4 regions of the Allorhizobium sp. Av2 genome follow, and region 1 is predicted to be linked to each of the others. Evidence: riboswitches for the same ligand, from Rfam matches in the RefSeq annotation. Region 1 holds a riboswitch; each other region holds the start of a gene.

Evidence for each region. A riboswitch is a leader RNA that binds a small molecule or an ion and turns the genes downstream of it on or off. The one in region 1 is predicted to bind cobalamin.
Region 2: it holds a riboswitch for cobalamin, as region 1 does, so the genes downstream of both, bluB (5,6-dimethylbenzimidazole synthase) here and FS819_RS08550 (hypothetical protein) in region 1, are expected to answer to the same signal.
Region 3: it holds a riboswitch for cobalamin, as region 1 does, so the genes downstream of both, FS819_RS18265 (ABC transporter ATP-binding protein) here and FS819_RS08550 (hypothetical protein) in region 1, are expected to answer to the same signal.
Region 4: it holds a riboswitch for cobalamin, as region 1 does, so the genes downstream of both, nrdH (glutaredoxin-like protein NrdH) here and FS819_RS08550 (hypothetical protein) in region 1, are expected to answer to the same signal.

Annotation. Positions count from the first base shown of each region.
Region 1 is NZ_CP192696.1:1,780,543-1,788,470, reverse strand. It holds gene FS819_RS08575 (phytoene/squalene synthase family protein) at 1-442, shown strand, start outside; gene FS819_RS08570 (hypothetical protein) at 686-1,150, shown strand; gene trmFO (methylenetetrahydrofolate--tRNA-(uracil(54)-C(5))-methyltransferase (FADH(2)-oxidizing) TrmFO) at 1,196-2,653, opposite strand; gene FS819_RS08560 (DUF1127 domain-containing protein) at 2,807-2,950, opposite strand; gene FS819_RS08555 (hypothetical protein) at 3,407-3,865, shown strand; cobalamin riboswitch at 3,930-4,312, shown strand; gene FS819_RS08550 (hypothetical protein) at 4,456-4,755, shown strand; gene cobU (bifunctional adenosylcobinamide kinase/adenosylcobinamide-phosphate guanylyltransferase) at 4,760-5,287, shown strand; gene cobW (cobalamin biosynthesis protein CobW) at 5,291-6,364, shown strand; gene cobN (cobaltochelatase subunit CobN) at 6,368-7,928, shown strand, end outside.
Region 2 is NZ_CP192696.1:1,316,255-1,324,182, forward strand. It holds gene FS819_RS06375 (lipid A biosynthesis lauroyl acyltransferase) at 1-10, shown strand, start outside; gene FS819_RS06380 (hypothetical protein) at 1-800, opposite strand, end outside; gene FS819_RS06385 (NAD+ synthase) at 1,498-3,177, shown strand; gene FS819_RS06390 (TolB family protein) at 3,183-4,016, shown strand; cobalamin riboswitch at 4,035-4,230, shown strand; gene bluB (5,6-dimethylbenzimidazole synthase) at 4,309-4,995, shown strand; gene FS819_RS06400 (bifunctional transcriptional activator/DNA repair enzyme AdaA) at 5,073-5,657, opposite strand; gene FS819_RS06405 (DMT family transporter) at 5,771-6,703, shown strand; gene FS819_RS06410 (methylated-DNA--[protein]-cysteine S-methyltransferase) at 6,700-7,206, shown strand; gene tyrS (tyrosine--tRNA ligase) at 7,288-7,928, opposite strand, start outside.
Region 3 is NZ_CP192697.1:39,422-47,349, forward strand. It holds gene FS819_RS18235 (transporter substrate-binding domain-containing protein) at 1-510, shown strand, start outside; gene FS819_RS18240 (ABC transporter permease) at 527-1,249, shown strand; gene FS819_RS18245 (ABC transporter permease) at 1,258-1,947, shown strand; gene FS819_RS18250 (homocysteine S-methyltransferase family protein) at 1,965-2,870, shown strand; gene FS819_RS18255 (FecCD family ABC transporter permease) at 2,880-3,881, opposite strand; gene FS819_RS18260 (ABC transporter substrate-binding protein) at 3,909-4,868, opposite strand; gene FS819_RS18265 (ABC transporter ATP-binding protein) at 4,891-5,691, opposite strand; cobalamin riboswitch at 5,827-6,042, opposite strand; gene FS819_RS18270 (amidohydrolase) at 6,229-7,665, opposite strand; gene FS819_RS18275 (hypothetical protein) at 7,800-7,928, opposite strand, start outside.
Region 4 is NZ_CP192698.1:328,794-336,721, reverse strand. It holds gene FS819_RS25235 (ABC transporter substrate-binding protein) at 1-866, opposite strand, end outside; gene FS819_RS25230 (LacI family DNA-binding transcriptional regulator) at 1,104-2,147, shown strand; gene FS819_RS25225 (hypothetical protein) at 2,661-3,071, shown strand; gene FS819_RS25220 (MFS transporter) at 3,240-4,448, opposite strand; gene FS819_RS25215 (AraC family transcriptional regulator) at 4,509-5,498, opposite strand; partial or broken gene FS819_RS25210 (LysR family transcriptional regulator) at 5,646-5,786, opposite strand; cobalamin riboswitch at 5,857-6,084, shown strand; gene nrdH (glutaredoxin-like protein NrdH) at 6,348-6,569, shown strand; gene nrdI (class Ib ribonucleoside-diphosphate reductase assembly flavoprotein NrdI) at 6,580-6,996, shown strand; gene nrdE (class 1b ribonucleoside-diphosphate reductase subunit alpha) at 7,038-7,928, shown strand, end outside.

The DNA of each region.
Region 1 (7,928 bases):
GCTGGCGAGCCTGGTGCTGGATACCGAGGCCGCGCTGAATTGCGCAACCATCGCCGGACATGCTGGGGTTGCCCAGGCCATTGCCGGACTGTTGGCGCTGATGCCGCAACATCGGGCGCGAGGGCAGCTCTACATTCCTGACGAAATCCTGACCGCGACCGGGTTGGACCGTGATGCCTTTCTGTCGGGCAAGGACGAGATGAGGATCGATGGTGCCATCGAAGCCTTTGCCGGTCTGGGGCTCGATCACCTTTCCAAGGCGCGCGCTGGTGGCAAGCTTCCGGCGTCTCTGGTTGCTGCCTATCTGCCTGTGGCGCTCGCAGGGCCGATTCTGCGGGATGCTCGTCGGCGCGGCGCCGATATTCTGCAAACACCGATTCGCCGAGCTCAGTGGCGCCGCCAACTGACACTGCTGCGCGCCAGCGTGACGGGTCGATTTTAGGGCTGTCAGGTCCCTCCTGAACCAGCCCCTCGGGAAAACCCGGATTCCACTTTTCCTGGCAAACGACGCACAGGTTTGCACTCCGGCTCCAAACTCACGCAAGGCTCATCCGTTAAATCTTGCCAACTGCAAAATCCGCAAGTTGGAATCGTATCAACGGATTATGCAGCAGATATAAAGTGTTGCCGCAATTGCGCGATCCTCGATCGGCAGTGCTGCTCAAGCATCATCCGGAGGTTGCCAGTGGGCGTTGGGATCGGTATTTTTGTGTTTTTGGGCATTATCGCCTTCGCTTGGTATGTCTCGCGCATGGCGGAGCGCAATGATGGCGAAACCCTAAGCGATGTCGGGCTTGCTATCCTGGAATTCGGCCGGGCCTTTCCTGGCGAAGCCATCCGCAGCCTGCATGCCACAGCCGATGGCAAAGCGGTATTCGTCAGGCTTCATGACAACCGTGCAGGCTTCATGCGCAATCTTCGCAATCATTATGCCTGCCATTTGATCGAGCCGGGGCATGTGCAGGTCCAGCCCTTGGAAAGCGTTCACGGTTTCCACATCACGTTTCTCGATGCAGCCCAGCATAACGGCGACTATATTTTCGCCAAGCCCGCCGAGGCAGCAGAAGTTTCGCTATGGCTGCTCGGCAACTATATCGCGCCGAACGATTTGGAGCCGGCGGAAGACAGGTTTGACAAGACATCCTCTTGAGTAGGATGGGACAATCACGTCCATTGAGATCTTCGGGCCTCGGTATTAAAGGCCCGCGTCTTCCATTTCGGCAACCGGCTGTGGGATGTGCGGCGGCAGGCCGAGCCATTCCCGGCAATGGGTTAGGGCGCGGATGGCGATCAACTGGCGCTTCATGACAGTCTTGTCCTTGCCCCGGAAACGCTTCACGCCTTCTGGCTTGACGATGGAGCCGGGCTCCAGATCCGGAAACAGTCCGAAGTTGATGTTCATCGGCTGGAAAGACTTTTTGCCGGGTTCGTCATTGGACACGATATGGCCACCGGTAATATGGTTGAGCAGCGCACCGAGCGCCGTTGTCACCGGCGGCGGGCTATGGGCTTCGCCCTTGCGCTCGGCAGCAGCAAAGCGACCGGCCAGAAGACCGATGGAGGCGCTCTCGACATAGCCTTCGCAGCCGGTGATCTGCCCGGCAAAACGCAGGCCCGGTCTGCTCTTTAGGGAAAGAGACGGATCAAGCAGCACTGGTGAATGGATATAGGTATTGCGGTGCAGGCCACCCAGCCGGGCGAATTCGGCGTTTTCCAGACCGGGGATCATCCGAAAAATCTCGGCCTGGGCGCCGTAGCGCAGCTTGGTCTGGAAGCCGACCATATTATAGAGCGTGCCCAACGCATTATCCTGGCGCAGCTGCACGACGGCATAGGCTTTCACGGTAGGGTTATGGGAATTGGTCAGCCCCATCGGCTTCATCGGTCCATGGCGCAGGGTTTCACGCCCGCGTTCTGCCATGACTTCGATGGGCAGGCAGCCGTCGAAATAGGGTGTGCCTTCCCATTCCTTGAAGCCGACTGCGTCACCGGCAATCAATGCATCGATGAAGGCGTTATACTGGGCCTCGTCCAGCGGGCAGTTGATGTAATCCTTACCCGTACCGCCCGGGCCAACCTTGTCATAGCGCGACTGATACCAGCAGATATCCATATTGATGCTGTCACGGTGGACGATGGGGGCGATGGCGTCGAAAAAGGCAAGCGCGTCCTCGCCGGTTTCAGCGCGGATGGCCTCGGCCAGTGCCGGTGATGTCAGCGGACCGCTGGCGATGATGCTGAGATCCCAATCGCGCGGCGGCAGGCCGGTGATTTCCTCGCGCACCACGGTTACGAGCGGGTGAGCTTGCAGCGCCTGCGTCACGGCCTCGGCAAAGCCGTCCCTGTCAACGGCAAGCGCGCCACCCGCCGGTACCTGATGACGGTCGGCGCAGGCCATGATCAACGAGCCGGCCAGCCGCATTTCCGCATGGATAACCCCGACCGCATTGGCGGTGGCATCGTCGGAGCGGAAGGAATTGGAGCAGACAAGCTCAGCAAGGCTATCGGTCTTATGGGCGTCGGTGCCGCGAAGGCCGCGCATCTCATGAAGAATGACCGGCACGCCCGCCTCAGCGATCTGCCATGCGGCTTCGGAGCCAGCCAGCCCGCCGCCAATGATGTGAATAGGGGAATAGGAGTTGTTGTCTGTCATGGCGGCTGCTTATCACGCCTTGCCGCCGCTTCCAATCTTGAACAGAGCAAATTGCACTTTGGAGATGCAAGCTTGGTTTGGAGAGTTAGAAATAGAAAACGGCGCCAAAAGCGCCGTTCGAACATTCAATTCAAATTTTAAAACCGGATCCGATTAACGGAACGAACGGTTGGCAATGTGACGGATGTCGTAACGGGTGATGCCGATATCGGACAGGGTCTGGTTCGACAGGCCGCCCAGTTCGGACAGAGTGCGGCGATAGCTAATCCAGTTTTTAGCAATGCGGATCGGGTTCATGACATTTCCTCGAGATCTTGTTTGCTGATCCGGCGGTCTCTCCCGCCTCAGCTGTTGACATGCTTATACATCGGGGAAAGCATTTGTGGCAGTGCAATAAATGGGCGACTGCTATGCGTTTGTGCAGATTCATGGCTATTTATTGTGCTTCGGCTAAGATTTGAGCTTGATCTTGGCGCGCTCAAAGCAGGCCTTTTCCGGGTGAAATTCTCACCATTGAGAGGGTGTGGAGTTGTCGACCTTCAGGCACAAGACGGTCCTATAATGGCTTTGTTTAAGAAGAAGCCAGCGCATATTTTCTTTTGCGCAACATTCCCTGCTTTGTGGTCAGCAAAAGGCGGCATAATTCGTCAAAACGCCCTCATTACGTCTATCTCCGTTGCGGACTTATGGCATAAGCTTGCGGCAAGCTCTGGCTTTGATGGTCCGTGCCATATCTTTGTGCGGAGTTTGACCTTGCTGCGGTATTTGCGCGTTTTTGCCTTTCTATCGATCTGCATGGCACTTGCCGGGTGCATGACCGGGCTGTTTCAATCAGCGCCGAAGAAGTTTTACTATGATATTCGCGCGGTCACCGTGCTGGCGGGTCCGAAAGTGCCGTTGGCCTTGGTGCAGGGCGTGGAGCGGCGACTGTCTTCTGCCGTTGCTGCCACGGTGCGCAGCGAGGTTCTGCCGCGGGTGATTCTGACGGTCAGGGTCGAGACGATGGCAAGTGGGCTGGGGCTGGACAAGCAGCACAATGAAGCCGAGATCAAAGTCAGCGCTGCCTCGGTTGAAACCGGTGATGTGGTCGCTCAGGGCGCGTTCAAGGTGCTGACCATTACCAATGATCAGACGCTTGGCCCTGAAAGCCTGGCGGAAGAAATTTCAGCCCGGATCCGCTCGCTGTTTTCCCTGACCGCGCCAAAACTATAGCGGGTACCAAGACACGAGAGAGCGATGGCTGATGGCTTGCAGATTGACTTCAAACCTCATTCTGCTAACCCTAGAGGCGGATGGTTTTCGGCCTGAAGAGATTGAGGCTGGAAAGCAAAAGGGAATGCGAAGGCGTGGACCCAGACAGGGCATGCCAAACGCAGCCGACCCCGCGACTGTAGAACAGCGAGGGTTTTCAATCCGGTTTTGAAGATCCTTGCATGGCGGGCCGCGTGGTGTGGCCGGTGCGGTGAGCGGATAGGCCGGAAAAGCCACTGGAGTGGCAAAGCGATCTGCCGGGGTTGGACGCCTCTTTATCTACGAATCGTCCGCCTTTTCGATTTTGCCGTGGACTCCGGGAAGGTGAGGAAAATCTGCGAACTGGTGCCGTGATGGTACCGGTTTGACGCTGTGAGCCAGGAGACCTGCCGTCCGTGACGGGCTTTACGCCCAATTGGGGGAGAGATCCCCGACGCCAGCACGGAGGTTGTCGTGGCGCAACAGATTGATCGCGGGCCTTTTAGGCTCCGCTTCACGGTCATTTGGCCGTTTTGTATTACGCCGCCTGCGCCCAATGGAGGCAGGTCATTATGACGCTCGTGTCATCACGCAGCATAGGTGCGGCCTTAGCGCTGCTTGTGCTGGCGGCGCTGGTTTTTGCGCTGCTGCCCTTTTCCCGTCATGCGCCCTCTGGCCCTTCTGAGCGGCCTGCTCAACAGCAATTCCAGGCGCCACCGGGTTCCAATTCCACCTTTGGCGGGGCGCTGTCGCAGCCAAGGCCGGATGTGCGGTCTTCTGCGCCATCCGCTACCGATGTGGCCCCATCCGCATGGCCGGGCTTTGTGCCGCGTTCCAGCGGGCTCTATACGCCGCCAACGGGTGGAAACTGACTCCATGGCAGACACAGTTTCGAAACGTGTCTTCGTTCTCGGAGGCGCGCGGTCCGGCAAGTCGCATTTTGCCGAACAACTTTGTGCAGAGACCGGCCTGGAGCGTCATTATCTCGCGACCGGGCGGGCCTGGGACGAGGAAATGCGCGCCCGGATCGACCAGCATCAGCAGGATCGTGGCGGCCTTTGGGTGACGCATGAAGAGCCCCTGGCGCTGGTGGACACGCTTAGGCATATCGATGCGCCAGGCCGGGTGGTGCTGGTCGATTGCCTGACGCTCTGGGTGACCAATCTGATGATGGAGGAGGGGCGCGACATGGCTGCTGAGGCGGCGGCCCTTGCGGATCTGCTGCCCCGGCTTTCCGCCTCCATCGTGCTTGTTTCCAATGAAGTCGGCCTTGGCATTGTGCCGGAAAACCGCATGGCGCGCCATTTCCGCGACCATGCCGGGCGGCTTCATCAATTGATCGCGGCAAGCGCTGACGAGGTTTATTTCGTCGCGGCTGGCCTGCCCCTGAAAATGAAAGGCTGAACAATGTTGCAACAGAAAATTCCCGTCACTGTGATCACCGGCTTTCTCGGCGCTGGTAAGACAACCATCATCCGCAATATGCTGATGAACGCGGGTGGTAAGAAAATCGCGTTGATCATTAACGAGTTTGGCGATCTGGGTGTGGATGGCGAAGTACTGAAAGGTTGCGGCGCCGAGACTTGCACCGAGGACGACATTATCGAACTGACGAATGGCTGCATCTGCTGCACCGTTGCCGATGATTTCGTGCCGACCATGCAAAAGCTGCTGGCACGGGATGTCTTGCCCGACCATATCGTCATCGAGACCTCCGGCCTTGCTTTGCCGCAGCCGCTGGTGGCCGCCTTCAACTGGCCTGACATCCGCACCCGCGTTACCGTGGATGGCGTTGTAACGGTGGTCGATAGTGCCGCTGTCGCCGCTGGCCGGTTTGCCGATGACCACGACCGGATCGATGCCCAGCGCGCCGCCGATGACAGTCTCGATCATGAAAGCCCGATCGAGGAGCTGTTCGAGGATCAGCTGACCTGCGCCGACATGATCGTTCTCAACAAGACTGATCTGCTCGATGCCGATGGCCTCGCCAAAGTGCGAACCGATGTGACCGCCCGGATGAGCCGCAAGCCGACCCTGATCGAGGCGAAGAATGGCGATGTGCCGGTTATGGTGCTGCTTGGCATCGGTGCCGGCTCGGAAGCCGATATCGACAATCGCAAATCCCATCACGAGCTGGAGCATGAGGCGCTGCATGCGAGCGGCGAGGCGCATGACCATCATCACGATCACGATGAATTTGACAGTTTTGTCGTCGATCTGCCGCAGGTGCGCGAGCCGGACCGCTTTGTCGATGGCTTGAAGACCGTGATCGAAGCGCATGACGTGCTGCGGCTGAAAGGCTTCGTGGATGTGCCGGGCAAGCCGATGCGGCTGGTGGTACAGGCGGTCGGCAACCGCATCGACCAATATTATGACCGGCCCTGGGCGTCGGGCGAGCAACGGACGACGCGACTGGTGGTGATTGGCCTGCATGATCTCGACCAATCGGCGATTGCCGATGCCATCCGGGCGGCAGCGTAAGCCATGCATCTTCTGCTTGCCCAGCAAGGCTCGATTAGCGACGGGGATGACGCGATAGACCTTGGCCAGACGCCAGGGGATATCCTGTTTCTGTCCGCCGCCGATACCGAGCTGTCCGCCATCGCGGCGGCGCTAGCGCGGCAAGCCGAGACCGCGACATGGCGGCTGGCCAGCCTGATGGCGCTGAAACATCCGATGTCGGTCGATACCTATATCGAGCGCACGGCCCGCCATGCGAAACTGATCGTGGTCAGGGCGCTGGGTGGGGCCAGCTATTTTCATTATGCGCTGGAAGCGCTGCACGCCTGCGCCCGCCGCCATGGGATAAAAATTGTCGTTCTGCCCGGCGACGACAAGCCGGATGCCGGGCTGGAGGCTTTTTCAAACCTGGATGCCTCGGATCTATCGGCGCTTTGGGCCTATCTGATTGAGGGCGGCGATAGCAATGCCAGTCACTTCGTCTCCTACGCGCAGGCGCTGCTGACCAATGCACCAAAACCGCAAGAGGCCTTGCCGTTGTTGAAGGCCGGGCTGTGGTGGCCGGGGCGAGGGACGATTGACGTTCAGGCATGGCAGGTGCTTGCAGGTGATGGGCCAATTGTCGCCCTTTGCTTTTACCGCGCCCTTGTCCAGAGCGGCGAGACCGCGCCGGTTGAGGCGATGATTGAGGCGCTGCAAGCGCAGGGCCTGCGGGCCTTGCCGGTGTTTGTCGCCAGTCTGAAGGATGCCGTTTGCGTTGAGACGCTGCGGATGATTTTTAACCAGGCCGCTCCAGATGTGGTGGTCAACACGACAGGTTTTGCCGTTTCCGTTCCGGGTGCCGATGCGCCCTCGACCGTGCTGGACGAACAGGGTGCGGTGGTCTTGCAGGCGCTGTTTTCCTCGTCGCCACGCTCCGTCTGGGACGCATCGATGCAAGGGCTGAGCGCCCGTGATCTCGCCATGAATGTTGCCCTGCCGGAGGTGGATGGGCGGGTGTTGACCCGCGCCGTTTCCTTCAAATCCGCTGCCCGCTACGATGCGCGGGTGGAAACCACCTTGGTCAGCCATGCGCCGGACCAAGGCCGCATGGCGTTCGTCGCCAGTCTGGCCGCCAATTGGGCGCGGCTGAGGCACACACCTGTGCCTGAACGGCAGGTCGCGCTGATCATGGCCAATTATCCCAATCGCGATGGACGCCTGGGCAATGGCGTCGGGCTGGATACGCCTGCCGCCAGCCTTGAAGTGTTGAAGGCCCTGAAGGCCGAAGGCTATGACACCGGCATCCTGCCCGCCAACTCGGATGCACTGATGGCGACATTGATGGCCGGTGTCACCAATGCGGCGGTGAAGGGCAGGGTGATCCGCGAGATCCTGCCGCTTGCCGATTACCAGCGGTTTTTCGCGAGGCTGCCTGACAAAATCAGGCAGGAGGTCAGTGACAGATGGGGGGAGCCGCAGGCCGATCCGTTTTTCGCTGGCGACGGTTTCGCGCTGCCGCTGCTGCGGTTTGGCAAGGTGATGGTCGGCATCCAGCCAGCGCGCGGCTATAATATCGATCCGAAGGACAGTTATCATTCGCCGG
Region 2 (7,928 bases), 460 kb from region 1:
AACACTTTGAAGTCCGCTCTGGTTTTCTCAGCTTGGGACAACTCAGCTCTCGTTTGTTCAGTCTGATGCGGCGTCAAAGCGTTGACCTGGGCAACCGCTTTCCAGAAGGCAGTGTTGATGGCTTCGAACTTTGTCGATTGCCAATGGAAATAATCATCGACAAAACGCTGTGACAGCCAGACATTGCCACGGCGGCGGGGCAGTTCCCAGCCAAGCAGCTCCTCTTCCTGTGCCTTCTTGAACATCCGCTTCAGATTGGTGATCGAGATCAGATAGGTCTCTCCAAGCGCGGCAAGGCTGATTGGTCCAAGCCGATAGAGCCTATCAGCATCGGGCAAATCCGGGATCTGGCTGATCATGCCGTGCAACACCATGCCACCCATGTCCGAATTGAGAAACGGAGCAATCGTCTCACGCGGTATGCGCCAATCAGGGTCCACCACCAGAGCCTGGGCGATCATCGGCTGGGCAATCCTGAAAATAAGCGGATTGGCATCGGCCAGCGCACGGCGGCCTCCGTCATCCAGCCGGTCAAGGCAATCCAGATGCCCCAAAAACCAGGAGACCATCGCCGTCTCGGTTGCTGCCGTCGGCACCAGGATACGCATTCGCCGGTCGGCCGGGTTTTCTATTTCCTCTATAAATTTATAGGCGGAAAGTTCGGCCAAAAATGACGCTGCGGTATTGCGGCTTGCCGCGCCCAATTGCATGGCCGCATCCATGAAGCGGGAGGCCGTCAGACCCGAAAGCGGATCTTCCGGGGTTCGCTGCAAGGCAAGCGCATACATGGAATGCGACATCAACCATTTGCGGTGACAGGCCTTGAGGCGTGAGAGGCGCGGTGTTTTAAGATGTATCCCAATCAGGTGCCGGGCAATTTCCCGCTCGATTTCCGGAAACAGCGGATGCGCTGCTATCGCCTCACGGCTCAGAAGGGATGGAGATGAGATTTGTGAACGCGGAGATGACAACATCTGTGTTGAACCCGACAATGACGAAAGAGCAATAGGTGTTTTTTGACGGCTGTCTTAGTGAACGCTCTATGGCAACAAGAATAGCGGTAAGCCAGGCAACTTCCGGTTAATCTTCATCCAAGATCATCGTGCTACCTTGTATTTTCATTGCGATGCCGATGCAACGATCATGCTCAAAACATACGTGCTTTGTCCCATAAAATATATGGGAATAAAAATTCCTGTTTAACAAACTGTCTTTGGTATTCTCCTGCTGATATCAGGGACGGTGCGGCCCCTCGAGAACTTGAATATTTCAAAATAGTTTCAAGCATATTTGACTGGCATTCACGGGAGCAAGATGACGCTCGCCGTCAATTATATCAGGTAGGACGTGGGCCAAAATCCATCTTCTCGGTTTGTTGCCTGCAATAGAGCCGCGCCCTCCATGCTCTTTTGAGGAAACCGGAACGCACTATTTTTCATCTCAGCAGGTCGTTTTGGGCCGTTGCAGTCCACCGATGGCCGGGGTAAACCTTGAGCCATGAGCGACACAGTCCAAAGACCCGAAACGCTGCGCATTGCCGTGGCTCAGTTCAACCCGACCGTGGGCGATGTGGTGGGCAATCTCAGCCTTGCCCGGGCCGCCCGCGCCAAGGCCGCCGCGCTGGGGGCCGATCTTCTGTTGCTATCCGAGCTGTTCATTTCCGGCTATCCGCCGGAAGATCTGGTGCTGAAACCCGCCTTCCTTCAAGCCTGTAAGGCAGCGGTGGATGAACTGGCCGCCGATACCGCCGATGGCGGACCGGGAGTTATCATCGGCTTTCCGCGTCAGGGCGATAAAGGCCGGCACAATTCGGTGGCGATCATCGATGGCGGCAAAATCCTCGGTCTGCGCGACAAGATCGATCTGCCCAATTACGGCGAATTCGATGAGAAGCGGGTGTTTGTCGAAGGCGACATGCCGGGACCGGTGAGCTTCCGTGGCGTGCGGCTGGGCGTGCCGATCTGCGAGGAAATCTGGAACGATCTCGGCGTTTGCGAGACACTGGCCGAAAGCGGTGCGGAAATTCTGCTGGTTCCCAATGGATCGCCCTATTACCATGGCAAGCTTCAGGTGCGCTATCAGGTCGTGCTGCGCCAGGTGATCGAAAGCGGCTTGCCGCTGGTTTTCGCCAATCAGGTGGGCGGGCAAGACGAACTGGTGTTCGATGGTGCCAGCTTCTGCTTCAATGCGGATAAGACGCTGGCTTTTCAGATGCCGCAGTTCGAGGAAAGCATTGTGCTGACCACCTGGACGCGGGACGCCGATGGCTGGAGTTGCGCGGCAGGCAAAGTCTCTGATATCCCCGAGGGTGAGGAGGCGGATTACCGCGCCTGCATGTTGGGTTTCCGCGATTATGTGAACAAGAACGGCTTCAAGAGTGTGGTGCTCGGCCTGTCCGGTGGCATTGATTCGGCGATTTGTGCGGCAATGGCCGTCGATGCGCTGGGGCATGAGCGGGTGCGCACCATCATGCTGCCCTATCGCTACACATCCGAGGAAAGCTTCAAGGATGCCGCCGATTGCGCCAAGGCGCTTGGCTGCCATTATGACATCGTGCCGATTTCAGAGCCGGTAGAGGGCTTTCTCTCCAGCCTTGCCGATATGTTCGAGGGAACGGAAAGCGGCATTACCGAGGAAAACCTGCAAAGCCGCACCCGTGGCACTATCCTGATGGCGGTGTCCAACAAGTTCGGCTCGATGGTGGTAACCACGGGCAATAAATCGGAAATGTCGGTGGGCTATGCGACGCTCTACGGCGACATGAACGGCGGCTTCAATCCGATCAAGGACCTCTACAAGATGCAGGTCTATGCGCTGTCGGCTTGGCGCAATGGCCATGTGCCAGTGGGTGCGCTTGGCCCGGCGGGTGAGGTCATTCCGGCCAACATCATCTCCAAGGCCCCATCTGCCGAACTGCGCCCCGACCAGAAGGACCAGGACAGCCTGCCGCCCTATCCGGTGCTGGATGACATCTTGGAATGCCTGGTGGAAAAGGAAATGTCGGTGGACGAGATTTTGGCGCGCGGCCATGACATCGCCACCGTGCATCGCATCGAACACCTGCTTTATCTGGCCGAATACAAGCGCCGCCAGTCGGCTCCGGGCGTGAAGATCACCAAGAAAAACTTTGGCCGGGATCGCCGTTATCCGATTACCAATCGGTTCCGGGATCGCTAGCGGCAATGCGCAGCTCTGTCGAGATTTACAATATTGAGACCCGCCAGAGCCGCATTGTCTGGCAGACGGAACGTTTGGTGGAAGCGCCGAACTGGTCGCGGGATGGCGCCTCCCTGATCCTGAATGATGACGGGTTGATGTATCGCCTGCCTCTGGTCGGGCAGCCGGTGCCGGAAAAGATCGACACCGGCTTTGCCACCCGCTGCAACAATGACCACGGCCTTTCGCCGGATGGTCAATGGCTGGCGATCTGCGACAAGGTGCAGCACGGCAAAACCTGCCTCTACATCCTGCCAGCCGAAGGTGGCAAGCCGATCCAGATCACCGAAAACCTGCCCTCCTACTGGCATGGCTGGTCGCCGGATGGCGGAAGGGTGTGTTATTGCGGTATCCGCGACCAGGTCTTCGACATCTATACGATTTCGGTTGACGGCAGCGACGAGCGCCGCCTGACCCATGGCGAAGGCCGCAATGATGGGCCGGACTGGTCGGCGGATGGCGCGTGGATCTATTTCAACTCCAGCCGCAGCGGCACGATGCAGATCTGGCGCATTCGCCCGGATGGTACGGACGTACAGCGTCTGACGTATGACGGGCAGGGCGACTGGTTTCCCCATCCCTGTCCTGATAACCGCAAGGTGGTGTTCATTTCCTATGACGCCGATGTCTTCGATCACCCGCGCGATCTCCATGTCCGCATGCGTCTGATGGACATGGACGGCGGCAATGTCGAAACCCTGTTTGAGCTGTTTGGTGGGCAGGGGACGATCAATGTGCCTAGCTGGTCGCCGGACGGCCAGGAATTCGCCTATGTGCGGTATTTTCCGGCGATCGCCTAAGCATTGCCGCAGTCTGACAGTACCAGCCCTTTGTCAGGTGCCTGCATGTTTGCGGGAGAATCGGGAATGCGGTGAAATTCCGCAACGTGCCCAACGCTGTGAGGTGGATGGCTGACGCAAAGGGAAGAAATTCCCGACCCACTGGTGAGACCGGGAAGGGTGCGTTAGCCAGATGAAACCCAGTCAGAAGACCGGCCTGACATGATAGACGCATCTGCGCGGACGGCAGGTGCGTTTTGCTTGATCGCGATTCGCAAGGGATCGCGTGGGGCGCATTGTTGGGGACCAAACGATGCAGGACTTAGTGAACGATGCTCTGGTGTCCGCCGGAGCCTTTTCTGACGAAGAACGCGCCGCCGTCTACCGGGCCATCATGACCCGCCGCGACGTGCGCGATGAATTTTTAGCCGACCCAATCGACGATGACACGCTCTGGCGCATCCTCACCGCCGCCCACCACGCCCCCTCTGTCGGCTTCATGCAACCATGGAATTTCATCCTGGTGCGCGACGCTGACCGCCGCCAAGCCGTCTGGCAGGCTTTTTCCAAGGCCAATGACGAGGCGGCTGCGCTGTTTGAAGGCGAAAAAGCCACGCTTTACCGCAATCTGAAGCTGGAAGGGATTCTCAAAGCCCCACTCGGCATCTGCGTCACCTGCGATCCAGACCGCGCAGGCCCCGTGGTGCTAGGGCGAACCCATAACCCCCGCATGGACAGCTATTCCACCGTCTGCGCCATCCAGAACCTCTGGCTCGCCGCCCGCGCAGAAGGCATTGGCGTCGGCTGGGTCAGCATTTTTCACGATGCTGATTTGCGCGCCATTCTCAATATTCCAGACCGGATTGAGATTGTGGGGTGGCTGTGCCTTGGCCACGTTGCGGAGCTGTATGATGAGCCGGAATTGCAGGTGAAGGGGTGGCGTAAGCGGCTAGCGTTGGAGGATTTGGTGTTTGAGGAGGGGTGGAAGGGTGCCGGATGACGTGCATTTTGTAATATCGAATGCGATGAGGATATAGTGATGAACGCCCCAAGAAAGTTTAAATGATCGCAAAACTTCTATGAATTTTGCATCCGAGATGCTCGTTTGATGGCTGTTGGCGGGCGCTTATAGACCTCCTGAAAAACTGCATTAAAGCGTCTGAGGCTTGTGAAGCCGGATTGTAGAGCGATGTCAGTGATCGGCAGGTCCGTTTCGGTGATGAGGCGTTTTGCGCGTTGCACGCGGGCTGTTTTAGCCACCTGAATAGGGCTTGCTCCAAGATGTTTCTGGAACAGGCGGGTAAGATGTCGTGCGCCAACTCCGACGTGCTCGGCAAGCATTTCTACTGTTGCTTCTCGTGCATCAAGGGCTCCTTCCTCTCTTATAAGTCTGGCGGCTCTTTCCACAATCGTCGCACTTCCTTTCCAGGCAGGACAAAATGGCGCTGTTTCCGGCCGACAGCGCAAACAGGGCCTATAGCCCGCCAGTTCAGCCGCCGTTGCACTTGGCAGGAATTCGACGTTGCAGCGATAGGGTAGGCGCACGGGGCACACGCAACGGCAATACACCCCTGTGGTTCGAACGCCGATGAAGAATCGTCCGTCGAAATCTGGGTTACGTGCCAGCCATGCTTGCTCGCATATGGAAATATCCAAACTCATGGCTGGATATTATAGCAGTCTGGATACTCATAAAAGGACGGAGTCCGATTCCGGCGAGTAAGGGGCGTGAGATCGGATAGGTTTGCCCTGTTGCATCACGACAGGATCTTTATATGCAGAAAACAGAATCCATGGGCCTTTCAGACTGGGCTCTCCTTTTGTTTCTATCCGTTCTGTGGGGCGGTTCTTTCTTCTTTTCAAAGGTTGCCCTTTCTGAACTGCCGCCGTTTACTGTCGTTTTTGCGCGTGTGGCAATTGCGGCCTTGGCTTTGTATGTCTATCTGCGGGTAACGCGACAGGCCATTCCAACAGCCACGAAAATCTGGGTGGCTTTCTTCGGTATGGGGTTGTTGAACAATTTGATTCCGTTCAGCCTTCTCTTTTGGGGGCAGACGCAGATTGCCAGCGGCCTTGCTTCGATCCTGAATGCAACGACGCCAATCTTTTCGATTGTTGTGGCGCATTTCCTGACCGAAGAAGAACGGCTGGCACCCAATAAGGTCGCAGGCATCCTCTTTGGCTTCATGGGTGTTCTGGTGCTGATGTCCGGCAATGGCCTGTCATCACACGAGCTTTCGTTGCTGGCCCTGTTTGCCTGCCTTGGGGCTGCTCTATCCTACGGGTTTGCAGGTGTCTTTGGCCGCCGGTTTCGGCGCATGGGAATTACGCCAACGACAAGTGCCTTTGGCCAGACGACGGCGACGACCCTTATGATGATACCAATCGTTGCCTTTGTGGACGCGCCTTGGCACTTGGCAGCGCCGAGCGGTGGCGTCATCGCAGCGCTTCTGGGCTTGGGGCTGCTGTCCACCGCGCTGGCCTATATTATCTTTTTTCATATTCTCGCCGTGGGCGGCGCGATTAACAGTTCTCTGGTGACCTTGCTCATTCCTGTGAGCGCCATCGTTTTGGGAAGCGTGTTTCTGGGGGAGGTCTTAGCATTCAACCATTTCGCTGGCATGGCTTTGATTTTTATGGGCCTGATATCGATAGACGGTCGTTTGTTTCGATTGTTCGACAAAAGGAACGATGGGAGCCGCCAATGAAGAATGTTCGCTACACGTTTATGAATAGCCCGATAGGCAGCCTTCTTTTGGCGGGTGATGGTCGCAGACTATCCCGTATTGGTTTTCCAAGCGGCAAGGGCTTCATCAAGCCTAAACCGGAATGGGTGTTGGATGACGCCGCTTTCGAAGGCACGAAAGATCAGTTGCGGGCGTATTTTAATGGGACAAGGCAGGAATTTGATCTGCCGCTCGATCTGGAAGGGACCGATTTTCAACGTGACGTGTGGCAAGAACTGATACGAATTCCGTTTGGCATGACAATCAGTTACGGCGAGTTGGCACGCCGCATAGGTCGTTTATCAGCGAGCCGCGCGGTTGGGGCTGCAAATGGAGCCAATCCACTCCCGATTGTCATTCCCTGTCATAGGGTGATTGGTTCGAACGGAAGTTTGACGGGTTTTGGTGGTGGTCTTGATACGAAAAAGTGGCTTTTGACGCTTGAGAGAGCTGCCGTAGGGATTGATGAGCCACGGCTGCTTTGATGGTCTTTTCTCAGAAATTCCATCACATCTATAAACAATGAAAGCCCTCCGCACCCACAAAGGTACAGAGGGCTTATCACATCAAACCGGACGTACCAAAATATGCTTCTTCTTACCCAATGACAGCTTGATCACCCCATCAGCCGTCACTTCACCAGTGCCAATGCTTGCGCGCTCATCTGACACGCTTTGATCATTGATCTTCACGGCTCCGCCCTGCACATGACGGCGGGCTTCGCCGTTGGAGGCGGCGAGGCCGGCTTTGACGATCAGGGCGAGAAGGCCGATGCCTGCCTCAAGCTCGGCGCTAGCGACCTCGATGGAGGGCAGGTTGTCGGCCAGTGCGCCTTCCTCGAAGGTTTTGCGGGCCGTCTCAGTTGCTTCTTCGGCGGCTGCGCGGCCATGCAGGATGGCGGTAATTTCGGTGGCGAGGATTTTCTTCACCTCGTTGATTTCCGCACCACCCAGCGCCGACAATCTGGCGATCTCGTCCATCGGCAGCGTTGTGTAGAGCTTCAGGAAGCGGCTGACGTCAGCATCTTCCGTGTTGCGCCAATATTGCCAGAAATCATAGGCCGACAGCAGGTCGGCATTCAGCCACACAGCGCCGGTGGCCGACTTGCCCATCTTGGCACCGGAGGATGTCGTCAACAGTGGCGAGGTCAGCGCGTAGAGCTGCGGTGTGCCCATGCGGTGGCCAAGGTCAATACCGTTGATGATAT
Region 3 (7,928 bases), on a different replicon from region 1:
TCTTCCATGTCGATTACCGATGAGCGCAAAAAGGTGATCGATTTCACCGATAAATATTACAATACCCCCAGCCGGCTGATCGGCGCGAAGGACATGAAGCCTGGCGCCAGCGCTGATGACGTCAAGGGCAAGACCATCGGTATTCAGGTATCCACCATTCAGTCTGAATATTACAAAAAGTATTTTTCCAAGGTGGCCTCGGAAAAGACCTATCAAACGCTGGATGAAGCCTTTCAGGACCTGTCCGCTGGACGGATCGATTACGTCTTCGGCGATTCCATCGTGCTCGACACTTTCGTCAAGAGTGATGCCGGCAAGGATTGCTGCGCCAATATGGGCGATGTCGCCGATGATGCCGCCGTGCTTGGTTCAGGCGTCGGTGGTGGTTTGCGCAAGGACGATACCGCTTTGAAGGCAAAGTTGAATGCGGCGCTGGCCGCTGTCCGGGCCAGCGGCAAATATGATGAGATCACCAAGAAATATTTCGATTTCAACATCTATGGTAAGTAAACGGAAACTTACGTAAATGGCAGTTTCCCCGAGCATATTCGATCTGCTTTCTCCCTATCCCCCCGGATGGGGCGGAACGCTGCTATGGGGTGCCGGGGCAACGCTTGTCATTTCGGCGGGCGCTTTTCTGATAGGGCTGGTGATTGGGATTGGTGGCGCTTTGGGCAAGCTGTCTGGCAACCGCCTGCTGCTCGGATTGCTCGATGTCTACACGACAGCGGTGCGCGCCGTGCCGGAACTGATCCTGATCGTCGGTCTTTATTATGCAGGCACTGATGGGCTTAACCGACTATTGCAGGCATTTGGGATGCCAATGGTTGAAGTCAATGGATTGATTGCGGCGATTGCGGTTCTGGGTGTGGTCCAAGGTGCTTACATGACTGAAGTGCTCAGGGGGGCTATCCTGGCGATCCCGGTTGGTCAAAGTGAGGCGGCAAAAGCCTTCGGCATGTCGCCGCTCCTGCGGTTTCGTAGGGTTACTTTGCCGGCGCTGCTGCCCAACGCCCTGCCCGGCCTTGCCAATTTGTGGATGACTGTCACCAAGGATAGCGCGCTTGTTGCCGTTGTCGGCTATCAGGAACTGGCGCTGGCGACCCGGCTGGCGGGGGCGAGTACCAAGCATTATTTCCTGTTTTTCCTGGCTGCCGCCCTGCTCTATCTCGCCATCACTCTCGTTTCCAACCTGTTCTTCAAGCTGATCGAGCGCCGGGTGCGGCGCGGTCAGCCGCTGCTGTCTTAGGAGATGTGATGGATTTCTCCTGGATAGGCAATTACTGGCCGTTGCTGCTTGCCGGAGCATGGCAAACCCTTGCATTGCTGGTAATTTCGGTCGTCCTCGGATTTGTAATGGCCATTGGCCTCGCCTTTGCGCAGGTCAGCGGCGGACCGGTGACGCGGGTCCTTGCGCGCAGCTATTCGACGTTTTTTCGCGGCACGCCGCTATTGATCCAGCTCTGGTTGCTTTATTACGGCGTCGGATCATTGCTGCCGATGATCCCGGGCATTCGTCAAAGTCTGATCTGGCCGCTGCTGCGGGAAGGATTTTTCTTTGCGGCGGTCAGTTTCACGCTCAATTACGCGGCTTATGAGGCCGAAGTTTTGCGCGGCGCATTGCTGGCCGTGCCCAAGGGTGAGCTTGAGGCGGGCCGTGCTTTCGGCATGGGACGCTTCACGCTCATTCGGCGTGTCTGGTTGCCGCGTGCTATCCGTATCGCCCTCCCCACCATCGCCGGGGAAGTGGTCATGCAGTTGAAGGCCACTCCCCTCGCCTTTACCGTGACGGTTATGGATCTCTATGCGGTTGCCTACAAGGTGCGCCAGGATACGCTGCTCGTCTATGAGCCGCTGATCGTCGTCACCCTCTTCTATCTCGCTCTTACCGCGATCATTGCCCGTTGCTTCCGGGTGGTCGAGGCGCAGGTTCCAATCCGGCGATAACCAACAGGACTATATGTATGACAAAGGTTCGTATTCTCGACGGCGGCATGAGCCGCGAACTTCTTCGGCTCGGTGCGGAGTTGAAGCAGCCGGAATGGTCGGCGCTCGCCCTTATCAATTCTCCTGACATCGTTCGCCAGGTGCATGCGGAATTCATTGCGGCCGGTGCGGATGTGGTGACAACCAACTCTTATGCATTGGTGCCGTTTCATATCGGCGAAGAGCGTTTCCAGAGCGAAGGCCCGTCGCTGATTGCGCTATCGGGGCAGTTGGCGCGGCAGGCGGCGGATGCTGGCGGACGAAAGGTGCTCGTGGCTGGTTCGTTGCCTCCGATCTTCGGTTCCTATGAGCCGCAGAATTTTGATCCATCGACGGTTGATGCCTATCTGGATGTGCTGGTTGCCAACCTTGCGCCCTTCGTCGATGTGTGGCTTGGAGAAACGCTCAGCCTGATTGCCGAAGGCGAAGCCGTTCAAAAAGCGGTTGCCGCAACAGGCAAGCCCTTCTGGATTTCGTTTACGCTGGCCGATGAAGCGGGACAGGACGCTGGAGGCGAGCCGAAGCTTCGCTCCGGCGAATTGGTTGAGGATGCGGCTCTTTGGGCGGCTGGCTCTGGCGCATCGGCGCTGCTGTTCAATTGCAGCAAGCCGGAAGTTATGAAGGCGGCCGTCGATGTGGCGGCCGCGACATTCAGGCAAAAAGGTGTTTTCCTGGACATCGGTGTCTATGCCAATGCCTTTGAAGGCGAGCAGGGGGAGGCTGCGGCGAATGAAGGCCTGCATGAGACCCGCGCCGACCTGACCGATGATGCCTATTGCCGCTTTGCATGCGATTGGGCTGACGCGGGTGCAACGATGATTGGTGGGTGCTGCGGCATTGGCGCGGCGCATATACACCAATTGGCGAAGGCTCTGTCTGCCTAGTCTCGCCGTCTATGCGCCGGGTCGGGCCTTGCGCATGATCCAGAGAAAGGCGAGGCATCCGGCAAGACCTGTGACGATGCCAATCGGCATGTCCTCCGGTGCAACGGCCAGTCTTGCGACGAGATCGGCGAGGATCAGCACCAATGCGCCCGTCAGCGCCGAGAGCGGCAGGACGCGGACATTGTCTGATCCTGCCAGTGCTCGCACCATATGGGGAACCATGAGGCCGACAAAGCCGATGGCACCTGAAAAAGCGACCATTGTCCCTGTTATCAGTGCCGAGATCACAAATAGCGTCAGGCGAAACCGAGCGACGGGTACGCCCAGGGTCGCCGCCGTCTCATCTCCCATGGCCAAGGCATTCAGCAAGCGCGCATTGGGCAGGAGATAGCAAAGTCCACCAGCGAGCACGGCGGCGGGATAAATCAGATGCTGCCATTGGGCAAGGCCAAGCCCACCCAACATCCAGAAGGTTACGGTTTGGGTGGCGCGGGGATCTCCGAGAAAGACCAGCAGATTCCCAAGCCCGGTGAAGAAAAATCCGACAATCACGCCCGACAGCACCAGCCGGTCGGCCTGAAGGCTACGGGTCAATCCCGCCACCAGTCCCACCGTGGCGGTGGCGAGCAGCGCCCCGCCAAATGCGAAAAGCGGTACGGTCAGCAGTCCGAAGACCATGCCGGTATGCAGCAACGCGAGGATTGCACCGAAAGCGGCGCCAGAGGAGACGCCGAGCAGATGCGGATCGGCGAGTGGATTTCGGGTCGCTGGTTGCAGGACCGCCCCGGTTAGCGCCAGCCCAGCCCCGACAAGTCCACCGAGTAGCACGCGTGGAAATCGAACATCCCAGACGATGCTCACCCGCCCCGCTGGCCAATCCACCGGAAAACTTCCCGGGACCAGGTGATTGGCGAGGATCTTCCAGACGGTGGCAACAGGAATGGGAGCCGCACCCAGTGAAATACCGGCACTGACGACGACGATGATCGTCAGAACCAGCAGGATCGGCACACATATACGTCTAATGAAAGTCAAGACTTACAGACTTTGCGGATGAAAGGCTTGGGCCAGACGGGCGATGGCATCGATATTGCGCGGTCCCGGGGTTGCCTCGACATAGTCAAGCACAACGAAACGATCATTTTTCACAGCGTCGATATTCTGGAAGGCCGGGTTATGCTTCATATAATCGATCTTCTGCTGCGCGGTCACTTCGCCATAGTTAACGATGATAATCACCTGCGGATTCCGCTCGATCACCGGTTCCCATGACACTTCCGTCCAGCTTTTCTGCACGTCATCCATTATATTGACGCCGCCAGCGGCTTCGATCATCGCTGTCGGAATCCCGAAGCGGCCTGATGTGAACGGCTTTTGTTCACCGGAATCATAGACAAAAACGGTTGCGGGCTTGTCGGTTGGACTGATTTTGGCCTGGATTTTCGCCAATTGATGACGATAGCCTGCAACCAATGCCTCTGCCCTGTCTTGGACACGGAATATTCGCCCCAAGTTGATGAGGTCAACGAACATATCGTCCATGGTCGGCTTGGCCTTGGCCATGATATGAATGCAGCTTTCCGTCAGTTCATAGACCTTGATGCCCAATGGGCTGAGCGTATCCGGTGTCACCTCGCCGCCGACCTTCATGCCATAATTCCAGCCAGCGAAATAGAAATCCGCATTGGCATTGAGCAGGACTTCCTTGCTCGGATATTTCGGCGATAGTTCCGGCAATTGGCTGACGCCGTCGCGCAATTTTTCGTCCAGCGTCTTCCAGCCGGAGACCCCGGTATAGCCGACCATATGGTCCTGTAATTTCAGCGCCAGCATCATTTCGGTCAGGTTGACGTCATTGGAAACGGCGCGTTGCGGGGCTGTATCAAAGGTAACCTCACGGTTACAGCTCTTGACGGTCACGGGTTCCGCTGCGGCTGCGGTGAGATTGACTGCTGCAAGAAAGGTTGAGAGCACGAAAGTGAGAAGTACGTTTTTCATAAATGGTCCAATGGGTTGCGGATCAGGCACTGAGCGCGAAGGAAAAATTGCGGGTTGCGCCGCCATCCAGGCTGTGGACATGGGTTTGAACGGTGAAGGCTGCGGACAGATGGTCTGCGGTCAGGACATCGTGCGGACAGCCCTCGGCAATCATCTGTCCGTCCTTCAGGATAATTGCTCTCGTGGCAAAGCCTGCGGCAAGATTGATGTCATGCAGCGTGGTCACGATGGTGATGCCGAGACCACGCAGCAGATCGAGAATTTCCAACTGGTTGCGAATATCGAGATGGTTGGATGGCTCATCCAGAATGAGCAATTGCGGGTCTTGCGCCAGCGCCCTTGCGACGAGAACGCGTTGCTTTTCGCCGCCTGACAAAGTCGCAAAATCACGTCGCGCCAGATCGGTGACATGGAGGTGATCCATGGCATGCAGCGCTCTGGCTTTGTCGTCTCCGGTACCCTGCGACCTTTTCCATGCGCTTTTCTGCCAGGGAATTCGGCCCATCATGACGATATCTTCGACGGTAAAAGGGAAATCTGCCGGCATTTCCTGGACTACGACTGCGATCCGGCGGGCAACCGTCCGCGGATCGATTGTCCATAGATCCTGCCCGTCGAGCAGCACCCTGCCCTCACTGGGGCGCACGGCACGATAAAGGCAGCGCAGCAGCGATGTCTTGCCAGCTCCATTCGGGCCGATAATGGCCAGACGCTCACCAGCGGCAAGCGTAAAATCTACGTTTTTTATCAGAGATCGCGCGCCCGTTGGCCCATAGCTGAGCCCCCTCACCTCAAGCGAGGCACCATGACCATCACAGCTCATGCAGGAGCCTGCATCGGTAGACCGGACATCAGGCGTGCCGCGCCTCGGGCCGGATCGTCTGAACAAGGAAAGGATGGCCACGCCTCTCGGCGGACCTGAAGTCTTATCGCTGCCATCGGAACACCCCGTCCGTTGCGGTTGAACATCTAAATGGCAGGTCTCCTGGCTTGCGGGTCGCTGTTGGCCTGCGCCTTCCCGGCTTATCGCCAGTGGCATCGTGCAGGCCCACTCGCCGCTTACAGTTGCGGGGGCAGCCACGGTTTCGGTCCCTGTTGGGTAAGCCTCACCGTATTCCCTTTTCAGCCGCAGCCTTCTTTGCAAAGCCACAGCACCATTTGGATCTATCACTGACATGGGTTGCGGTTCCGCACAAGTCCGTTTTCAAACTATATCGATATCATGGTTTTGTTATAACGTTACATAAAGAACGTCAAGCTAAATACCTTGGATTTGTCCGGTCGGCTTGGTGCCACGCCGAACAAATCCGGGAAAGCTTTAAGGAGGCAGACCGTTGAAAGTGACCCTGGATACGGGTTCTTACTTACGGCCACCCATTTCAACGATTGGCGGTTCGGCGTCGGTAGGCAAGGGGCTTTGATAGGGCTGGCCCTTACGACGGGCGACGAGATCGGCAAGAGCAGCTTCGCGTAATTGTTCGCTTTCAAAGGCGGCGCGGCCCGTGGCGGCCATGACCTTTGCCGCCGCGATCATGCCCTTGTGCGCCAGCGGACTTTTCCCCTGCGTCACCAATTGCCAGGTATGGAACGGTGTGCCGATGGCGCAGGTTGGCCCATCGGCCTGGACGGTTGGCACCACCCAGCTGACATCGCCGACATCGGTTGACCCTGTCAGCAGCGGCGTGCGGTCATGGGCGGGCAGAATGAAATCGGCAAGCGGGATATCGCGTTCCGGCAGCCCCTCGAAACGCCAGGGCGCCGACTTTTCTTCCGGCGTCAACACGGCGCGGATCGTTTCGGCAAAAGCTCGGTCCGCCGCATCAAAAGGTGGTGGGCCGAGTTCTTCCCAGGCCTCCTGCATGGCCGCCATCAGCGGACCATTGGTCAGCACGTTGGAAACGGCGCTGATCACCTGTGTTTCCAGCCGGGTCTCGGTCATCAATGCCGCGCCCTCGCCAATTTTCTTGACCCGCTCCACAAGGGTCTTCATGCCTTGCAGTTCCGGGGCGCGGATCAGATAGCGAACCTTGGCATAGGCCTGTACGACATTTGGCGAAATACCACCCGCATCGAGAATGGCGGCGTGTACGCGGCAATCGGATGGCATGTGTTCGCGCATATAATTGACGCCGACGCTCATCAGTTCCACCGCGTCGAGAGCGCTGCGCCCCAGATCGGGGTTTGATCCGGCATGGGCCGCCCTTCCCCGGAAAGTGAAATCGACACGGGAATTTGCAAGCGAGGTGGTGCGCTGTACGCCAGCGAAGGAATTCGGGTGCCAACTGATGGCGATATCGACGCCTTCGAACGCCCCTGCCCTGACCATAAAGGCCTTGGCGGCTCCGCCCTCTTCGGCTGGGCAACCATAATAGCGCACCCGACCGGGCAAGCCTTTTTCTTTCAACCAGTCTTTCAGGGCAGCGGCGGCCAAGAGAGCTGCGGAGCCGAGCAGGTTGTGGCCGCAGCCATGGCCGTTACCACCTGCGGCAATTGGCTTATGTTCAGCGACGCCCGCTTCCTGGCTGAGCCCGGACAGGGCATCATATTCGCCCAGAAACGCAATGATGGGACCGCCCTCCCCTGCTTCGCCCATCACGGCTGTTGGGATTCCGGCCAATTTTTCGCTGACGCGAAATCCCTCCGCCTTCAGCATGGCGACATGCTCTGCGACGGACGATTCTTCCATGTAGCAGGTTTCCGGCATGCCCCAGATCCGGTCGCTCAAGGCGATAAAGTCAGGCGTCTTGGTATCGATGATCGACCAAAGTGAGGCGGATGAATTGGGGGAAACGGTCATGGGGTACCTTTGACAATAAACACCCGCCAACCATAAAAGCTTGGCGCTCAGCAGCAAGCTTTTATCCGCTGTTTTACCAGGCAAGTCGATTTTGTGATGGAAAGTTAGTCATTCGGAAGGCCTACTCTTCTGCTTCAGGAGAGCGGTTCTGTGCGTGTGTCTGCCGCGCGGGCCTTGGCTGCCTGAAGAATATCGCGGGTTTCGCGCGCCTTGGCAGCAGCTTCGGAAAGCGCCCGGTTTGGAACCGCGCCGGGATCTTCCTG
Region 4 (7,928 bases), on a different replicon from region 1:
TTCAGAAACTGAACGGTGACTTTGGCAGCCGCCGCCGCAACAATTTCCGATGGCTTGGAAATCGTGTTGTACTGATCGCCGGAAATGATCAATTGAAGCGCTGCGATGGTCGCATCATTGCCCGTGACCGGCGGGACAGGATTGACGCCAGCCGCCTTGAAGGCCGCAATTGCACCGCCGCCTGTGCCGTCATTGGCGGCAACAACGCCCTTAATGTCTGCGCCAAAGCGGGTGATTTGGCCAGCGGCCCATTCCTGCGCCTTTGGTGGCGCCCACTCTGGGGTGTCGAATTCAGCCAGTGTTTTGTAGCCAGAATCTTTCAGGCCTTTATGAACACCATCGCGGATCAGGCCAGCGGCGGCATCGGTGGGCGAACCGTTGATTTCAAGAATGCCAGAACCCTGTGGTACGCCCCTGGCCTTCAGGTGCTGCACCAGCGACTTTGCAATAGCCTCGCCAATGCCAGCATTGTCGAAGGACACGTAATAATCCGCCGCTTTCTTCGGAATAGGACGGTCGTAGGCAATCACCTTCACATCCTGCGACTGCGCCAGCTCAACCAGTGCTGCGGCAGCAGACGAATCCACCGGGTCCAGAACGATCACTTTTGCGCCTTGCGCAATCACCGAGTTGAATTGCTGCTGCTGAAGCGCGGTATCGCCATTGGCGTTTTGATAAATCACCGTGCATCCGGCGCACAGCTTGGCCATCTCTGCCTTGAAGCCCGGATAGTCGTGAGTTTCATAGCGTGTCGATGCCTGATCGGGCATCAGAAACGCAACGGTTGCCTTCTCCTGCGCCAAGGCAGAGCCTGCAAACATGGCAGCGGCAGCAACCGACACCATCATCATGGAATGAAATTTCATAGTTTCCTCCTCTAGAACCCAAAACCAGTATCGAGAGACGCATGCCGATGAAGACCGTGATGACAGCACATCGAACGCACGATGATGCGACAACAATCCTGAATTGCTTGAACGCCTCCCCGGTCAACCCTCCAAAGCTAACCAACTTCATCGATTGAGCAACACTGCTCAATCGATGACGCAAGAATTGCCATCTTCTGACTTTGCTGTCAAGTTGGGTTTCAACGGGAGGCGCTTGTGAATCAGAAGAAAACTGCCAAGAAGACGACGATCTATGATCTGGCCGAGCTTGCAGGCACATCGGCCAGCGCTGTGAGTGCTGTTTTGAACGGCAATTGGAAGAAGCGCCGGATCAGCACCCAACTGGCCGAAAAAATCCGGCGGATTGCTGAGGAGCAAGGCTATGCCCTGAACATGCAGGCCAGTCTGTTGCGCCGGGAAAAATCACAGATCATCGGCATGATCGTTCCTAAGTATGACAACCGCTATTTTGGCTCGATTGTGGAAACCTTCGAGGACATGGCCCGCGCGCGCCGCCTTTTCCCGATTATCACCTGCACGCGACGTGACCCGGAGCTTGAAGTGGAGGCCGCACGTACTCTGCTGTCCTATCAAGTGGAATGGCTGGTTTCGACCGGAGCGACCAACCCTGACCGGATTACCGAAATATGCACGTCTGCCGGGGCGCGCAGCATTAATCTCGACCTGCCGGGAACAGCAGCACCTTCGGTTATTTCGGATAATTTTGCAGGGGCGCGGGAATTGACCCGTCGTATTCTAAAAAATTGTCACAGCAAGACCGGCAAGGCCGCACCGTTGCTGTTCGTTGGCGGGCGCGCTACAGATCACAACACCTTGGAGCGGGTGCGCGGTTTTCGGGCAGCCCATCAGGATATGGGCGTTCCAATCGATGAACGCCACATACTCACCTGCGGATACGCCCCGGAAAAAGCAGAAAAAGCTTTGCAAACACTGGCGATCGTTGAAGGCGAAATTCCAGGCGGAATGTTTGTAAACTCCACCATCTCTCTAGAAGGCGTCATGCAGTGGCTCAAGACCTCCGGCTATGTCGCGGAGCGGCTACCAGCAATGGGCTGTTTCGACTGGGATCCCTTTGTGGCGCTTTTGGGTGGCGACATCGAAATGGTGCGCCAGGATGTCGACGGCATGCTCAAAGCGGTTTTTGAGATTATCGATACAGGAATATCACAGAATACCTTCATTGAGGTGCCGCCGTTATTCTCTGGGCAAGCAAATGCGCAGGCGGAAATCATCCCTTAAGCTCTGAACTGACCAACTGCCCGGATACCGCTCGATCAGGCAAACTAGCTCACCTGTACTAATTGACCTTACGCCGCCTATGCCGCTGAAGTCACACTAGGCTGGGGCAAAGCGAAAGGATCTAGCGATGAGAAAACTCAAAATCGGATTGATTGCTGCAATTGGCATGGCATTCGCGGTATCAAGCGCCTCGGCCTCAATTCCGCGTCTCGCTTCACCATCAGAGGCTCAGCATCCAGCAAAACCTGCCATGGTTCAGACAGCCAGCTTCGCGCAAGGGTGCCACGACCCCAATTACTCATGGTATGAGTATAGTGGTTGGGAAGCAATCGGATGCCTAGTCAGCGGTCAATGGCCCTGAAGTATCCATACTGAAGAACGGGCTCGCCTCACCCACGGTTTGGCGGGCCGTTTGCGTTGATTGCATGCCTAACTAAGGGCTTTAACTGCCTTTCTTCAGTCTCAAACCGATTATGCGTTAGGCCGATCATGATCCGCCAGCGAGGAGAAAAAATGAAAGTTACGATCATCGCCGCAGCCTTGCTTTTTAGCGCTACGGCACTCGCGCAAGCGGCATCATGCGAGAATAATTTCAAAGTCAGCGGCGTCCCCATGGTCACCGCGTTAAGCTATCGCTCGTGGCAGGAATACCCCAAAGCCAATTCCGCGGTCGTTCTTAAAAAGCTGGCTCAGGCCGTGGCGGCGGAAGGTTTTTCCGGCCTAAAGGTCAACAAGGAATTGTCGTCTATCGACGCTTTCCAGGAAACCAGTGGCAGTGGCCGGATTCAGACCCTTCGGGTTGTCGCGCGTCAGAAAGGGGCAGGAGTCAGGGTGGATGCCGTCTTTGATATCCAGCCCGGTCAACTCACCAGCAAGGACGTTGTGCGTACAGGCATTTGCAAAATTATCGATTCAGCCATCTGACGATTATCGCAGTTACTCGGATATCTTGACGTTCATGCTGTCTGCCGTTTTGACGACTGCCCCCATAAGGGGCAGCAGCTCCGCTGCTCTCGTTGTGGAGCCTCGACAGGTTGTTGATGTTCACGTCGAGGCTCAAAGTACAAACGGCGGCTGACCCGAAAGGGAAGATCAGGTGCGAGGTTGCGTCAGCGCCAACACAACAGTCAATGCGGCCAGGGCGGCGGTAAGGGTCAAGGGCCCAGCAGCGCCGTAATGATCAACGACATAGCCGCCGACAACCGCGCCAATCGTAATCGCGACCTGAAAAGAGACGACCATCAGGCTGCCCGCTGCCTCCAGGGCGTCAGGTGCGCTGCGCGATAGGTTGGTCGGCAGCACCACAGGTGCCATGCCGAAGGCAAAGCCCCAGAGCGTCACGAGGCTGAACGCCACACCGACATAACTACCCCAAAGCACCAAGGCGAGCGCTGCAGACGCCATCAGCACGGCGGTGACAGCGAGTGCCATATGAATACTGGCGTCCGCCATCCGGCCACCCGCGACGTTACCGATCACCGACGCGACGCCAAATCCGAGAAGTGCCAGGGCAATCGGACCGGTTTCAAGCAGCGTCACCTGTTCTAGGAAAGGGCGCACATAAACCGAGCCGGCAAAATGCCCCGTCATCAACAAAAGGATGGCCAGCATTCCAAGTTGAACGCCACGCCGCCGCGTCAGCCGGAATACATCAGAGAGACTGTTGCTTGTGCTTGAAGGCAATGTTGGCAAGCAGATTATCTGCAGCAGCATGGCAAGTGCAGCAAGCCCCGCTGTCATGGACATGGCGCTGCGCCAGCCCAACCAGTCGCTGATCAAAGCGCCTATCGATGGCGCGGCTATCGTCGCGAGTGAAACGCCGAGCGTAACGATCGCCATGCCCCGACCTGTTGCATTGGCCCCAACCAACCTGGCGACGACGGCAACCGAAAGCGCCCAGAAGCCGCTGAGGGCAATGCCGAGGCCTGCTCGACCGAGCATCAATAGCCAAAAATCCGTCGCCACCGCCGCAAGAATATTGGAGCCGATTGCCAACGCACTGAGGCCGACCAGCACTGTCTTGCGGTTCAATCTGCCGATCAGGACATTGCTCAACAGGGCTGTGATGGCGCCCACGAAAGCGGTGGCAGTCACGACCTGCCCGGCTGTTCCCTCACTGATCCCAAGATCACGTGCCATTGGCGTCAGCAGGCCTGCTGGCAGGAACTCAGCCGACACCAGCGCAAAACTGGTGGCCGCCATCGAAAGGACGGCGAGCCAGGTGGCAGGGCTCCACGCAACCGGCTCAGCGGTATCGAGGTCTATATCCGCGCTGTTAAATTGTGATGTTCTGTCCGTCATTGACGTATCTCCTGAATCCGGAAGCACTTCATAGACGAAAGATTTGGGATTATATGTAGCTTAAAATCCGAAAACCATGTCCGTTCGTCCGGAAACTGTGCGGCGCACAACGCCGGGTGAGACTGTGGTAATGCGTTTGAAAGCGCGGGCAAAGGAGGCCTCGGATTCATAGCCCAGGCGAGATGCAACCTCGGCAACCGACATGCCACCTTGCCCCAATAACTCACGGGCAAGCTGCATGCGCAGGCGGGCGAGATAGCGTGCCGCGCCTTCTCCTAAAATAGCGCTGAAGCGTTCAGCAAAAATCGAGCGCGATTGGCCCGCGACACCGGCAAGGCTTTCAAGCGTCCAGTTATGGCCGGGATCGCGGTGCATGGCTGCCAATACACGACCAAGATGAGGGTCGCGGATGGCGGCGAGCCAGCCGGTGGTTGCGGCTCCGCTGCAATTGACCCAACAGCGGATAAGCCGCGCGACGAGCAAGTCAGCCATACGCGACAGGATCGTCGCGCTGCCCATCTGGGGCTGTGAAGCCTCTGCGGTCATAGCCGCCAGCAGGGGGCCAATAACCGGGTCATTGCCAGCGACATCGCAGCCCTTGATGATTGGCGGCATCAAGGCGATCAAAGGATCAAGGGCATATGCGCTCAACGCCATGGAACCGCAGAAAAGAGTGCTGGTCGCCCCAGTTCCTTCCCGCACCAATTCGCAAACCTTGTTGCTCAACCTTTTTATCTGACAGCTTTTGAGCGAGTCGCCCTCAACATCCGGCGCACTGGCCAATCGATGTGCGATACCTTGCGGCAGTAGCACCAGATCCCCATCGTGCAATTCCTGCCACCCTTGGGCTTCGGTATGAATCCAGCATGGACTTTGGCTGACAAAGTGGAACCGAAGCAGCTGTTGCTGCGGCAGGGCGATGCTCCACGGATGTCGCAGTTCGCAACGCCCATAATTGACCCCACTCAAGCGAAAGTCTTGTAGAACTTCGCTCAGCGCATCCATTGGGATATTTGACGGCGACAACCGTTGAGACGAATGATCAGACATTATCCAAATTTAGGCATCAAACGTCTGGCGCGCAAGTACGAAGTTTCATGAATTCGAGTGTGATCTCCGCCCGTAGCATCCTCTCTCATTCCAGTCAGCCAATGGATTAAGGCCCAGTCTGATAGGCCAAGTCCGATAGGCCCAATCCGAAAGGCGAAGGGTATCCGCCCGTTCGGCTTTCGCCACCTGTTCGATTTCTTCGGCATCGCGCAACAACTGAAGCGCACGGTCATGCAGATCGAGTCCTTCGGCCATGAGTGCCAACGATCGTGTCGTGCGGTTGAAAAGCTACTGCATTTTTCCTGGGGAGAGCTATCCGTTAGGCGGTATAGTTGTTGACGAAAACTCAACCTCGTATACCATATATAGTGTTCGAGGTTCTTTCGATTCTCCGTATGAATCGAAAGCTAAGACGGGAATGCGGTGCGCCGGACCAGAGATGGTCGGGCAATGCCGAAGCTGCCCCCGCAACTGTAAGCGGCGAGCATTTGTCCAGTGAAAGCCACTGAAACATCATGTTTCGGGAAGGCGAGGATGGATGCAACGACCCGCGAGCCAGGAGACCTGCCTCAAACGAAAACGTCCACGGGCGGGGTGCCCGGAAGGTCGCGTGACGGCAAGCGATATGATTTCGCTTGTCCGCGTTTCCTTGCCGACAATCCGTCAAAACACTTCGGGGTGAAGGCATGCGTGATTTTTCCTGTAACGGTCCGGCGTTTAAACGAAGACGGTCGCTGAAGAGCGTCTGAGCTCCTGTCATTCTCCCACTCAATGTCCAGAAACGAGCGTTGGCAACGACGTCTTCGGAGGCCTTTCTGCGGCCAAAAATCAAAACCCAACGAGGATATGATGACTATCACCGTTTACAGCAAACCTGCCTGTGTCCAGTGCAACGCAACCACCCGCGCGCTCGATCGCCAGGGTCTCGACTACCGTATCGTCGACATTTCCGTCGATGAGGACGCCTATGCCAAGGTTCAAGGTCTTGGCTATCGGCAGGTTCCCGTCGTCATCGCTGGCGATACGCATTGGGCGGGTTTTCGTCCCGACATGATCAACGCACTGGCGTGAGTGTCTGGCGATGGGGCTGATTGTGTATTTTTCCAGTGCGTCGGAAAACACCCATCGCTTTGTCGGCAAGCTTGGTTTGCGCGCGTCACGTATCCCCGTCAGCCCACGGAGCGGCAATCCGTCGATCACTGAACCTTACGTTCTGATCGTGCCAACCTATTCGGGTGACGATGGCAAAGGGGCCGTTCCAAAACAGGTCATCCGCTTCCTCAACGATGCGGACAACCGCTCTCATCTCCGGGGCGTGATCGCCGCGGGCAATAGTAATTTCGGCGAGACGTTCTGTCTCGCGGGCGACGTGATCTCACAGAAATGTCGGGTGCCGTACCTTTACAGGTTCGAATTGCTCGGCACGGACGAGGATGTCGCCAATGTCAAATATGGGATGGAACGATTTTGGACGTCACAACTTTCGAGCGCCCTTTGAAGGCGGACGAACAGGCGCTGGATTATCACGCGCTGAACGCGATGCTAAACCTCTACGATGAGGATGGTAAAATCCAACTCGATAAGGACGCTCTGGCGGCAAAGCAGTATTTCTTGCAGCACGTCAACCAGAACACTGTCTTCTTCCATAATCTGCGGGAGAAGCTCGATTACCTCGTGGACGAAGGCTACTATGAGCAGGCGGTGTTGGATCAGTATACGTTCAACTTCGTCCGCGATCTTTTCGATCATGCCTATGCGAAGAAGTTTCGCTTCCCGACCTTTCTCGGCGCCTTCAAATATTACACCAGCTACACACTGAAGACCTTCGACGGAAAGCGCTATCTGGAGCGCTACGAAGACCGGATCTGCATGGTGGCGTTGACGTTGGCGCAGGGCAATGAGGCTTTGGCACGTGACATAGTCGACGAGATTATCTCCGGCCGCTTCCAGCCGGCGACGCCGACATTTCTCAATGCCGGCAAGAAGCAACGCGGCGAACTGGTATCCTGCTTCCTGCTGCGCATGGAAGACAATATGGAAAGCATCGCCCGTGGTATCAACTCGGCACTGCAACTTTCCAAGCGTGGGGGTGGCGTAGCGTTATCCCTGACCAATATCCGCGAGGCTGGCGCACCGATCAAGCAAATCGAGAACCAGTCCTCGGGCGTCATCCCGGTGATGAAGTTGCTGGAGGACAGTTTTTCCTATGCCAACCAGCTCGGTGCGCGCCAGGGGGCAGGGGCTGTCTACCTGAACGCCCATCATCCCGATATCATGCGCTTCCTCGATACCAAGCGTGAAAACGCCGACGAGAAGATCAGGATCAAGACGCTGTCGCTCGGTGTGGTGGTCCCCGACATCACCTTTGAATTGGCGAAAAACAATGAGGATATGTACCTGTTTTCACCCTACGACGTGGAGCGTGTCTAC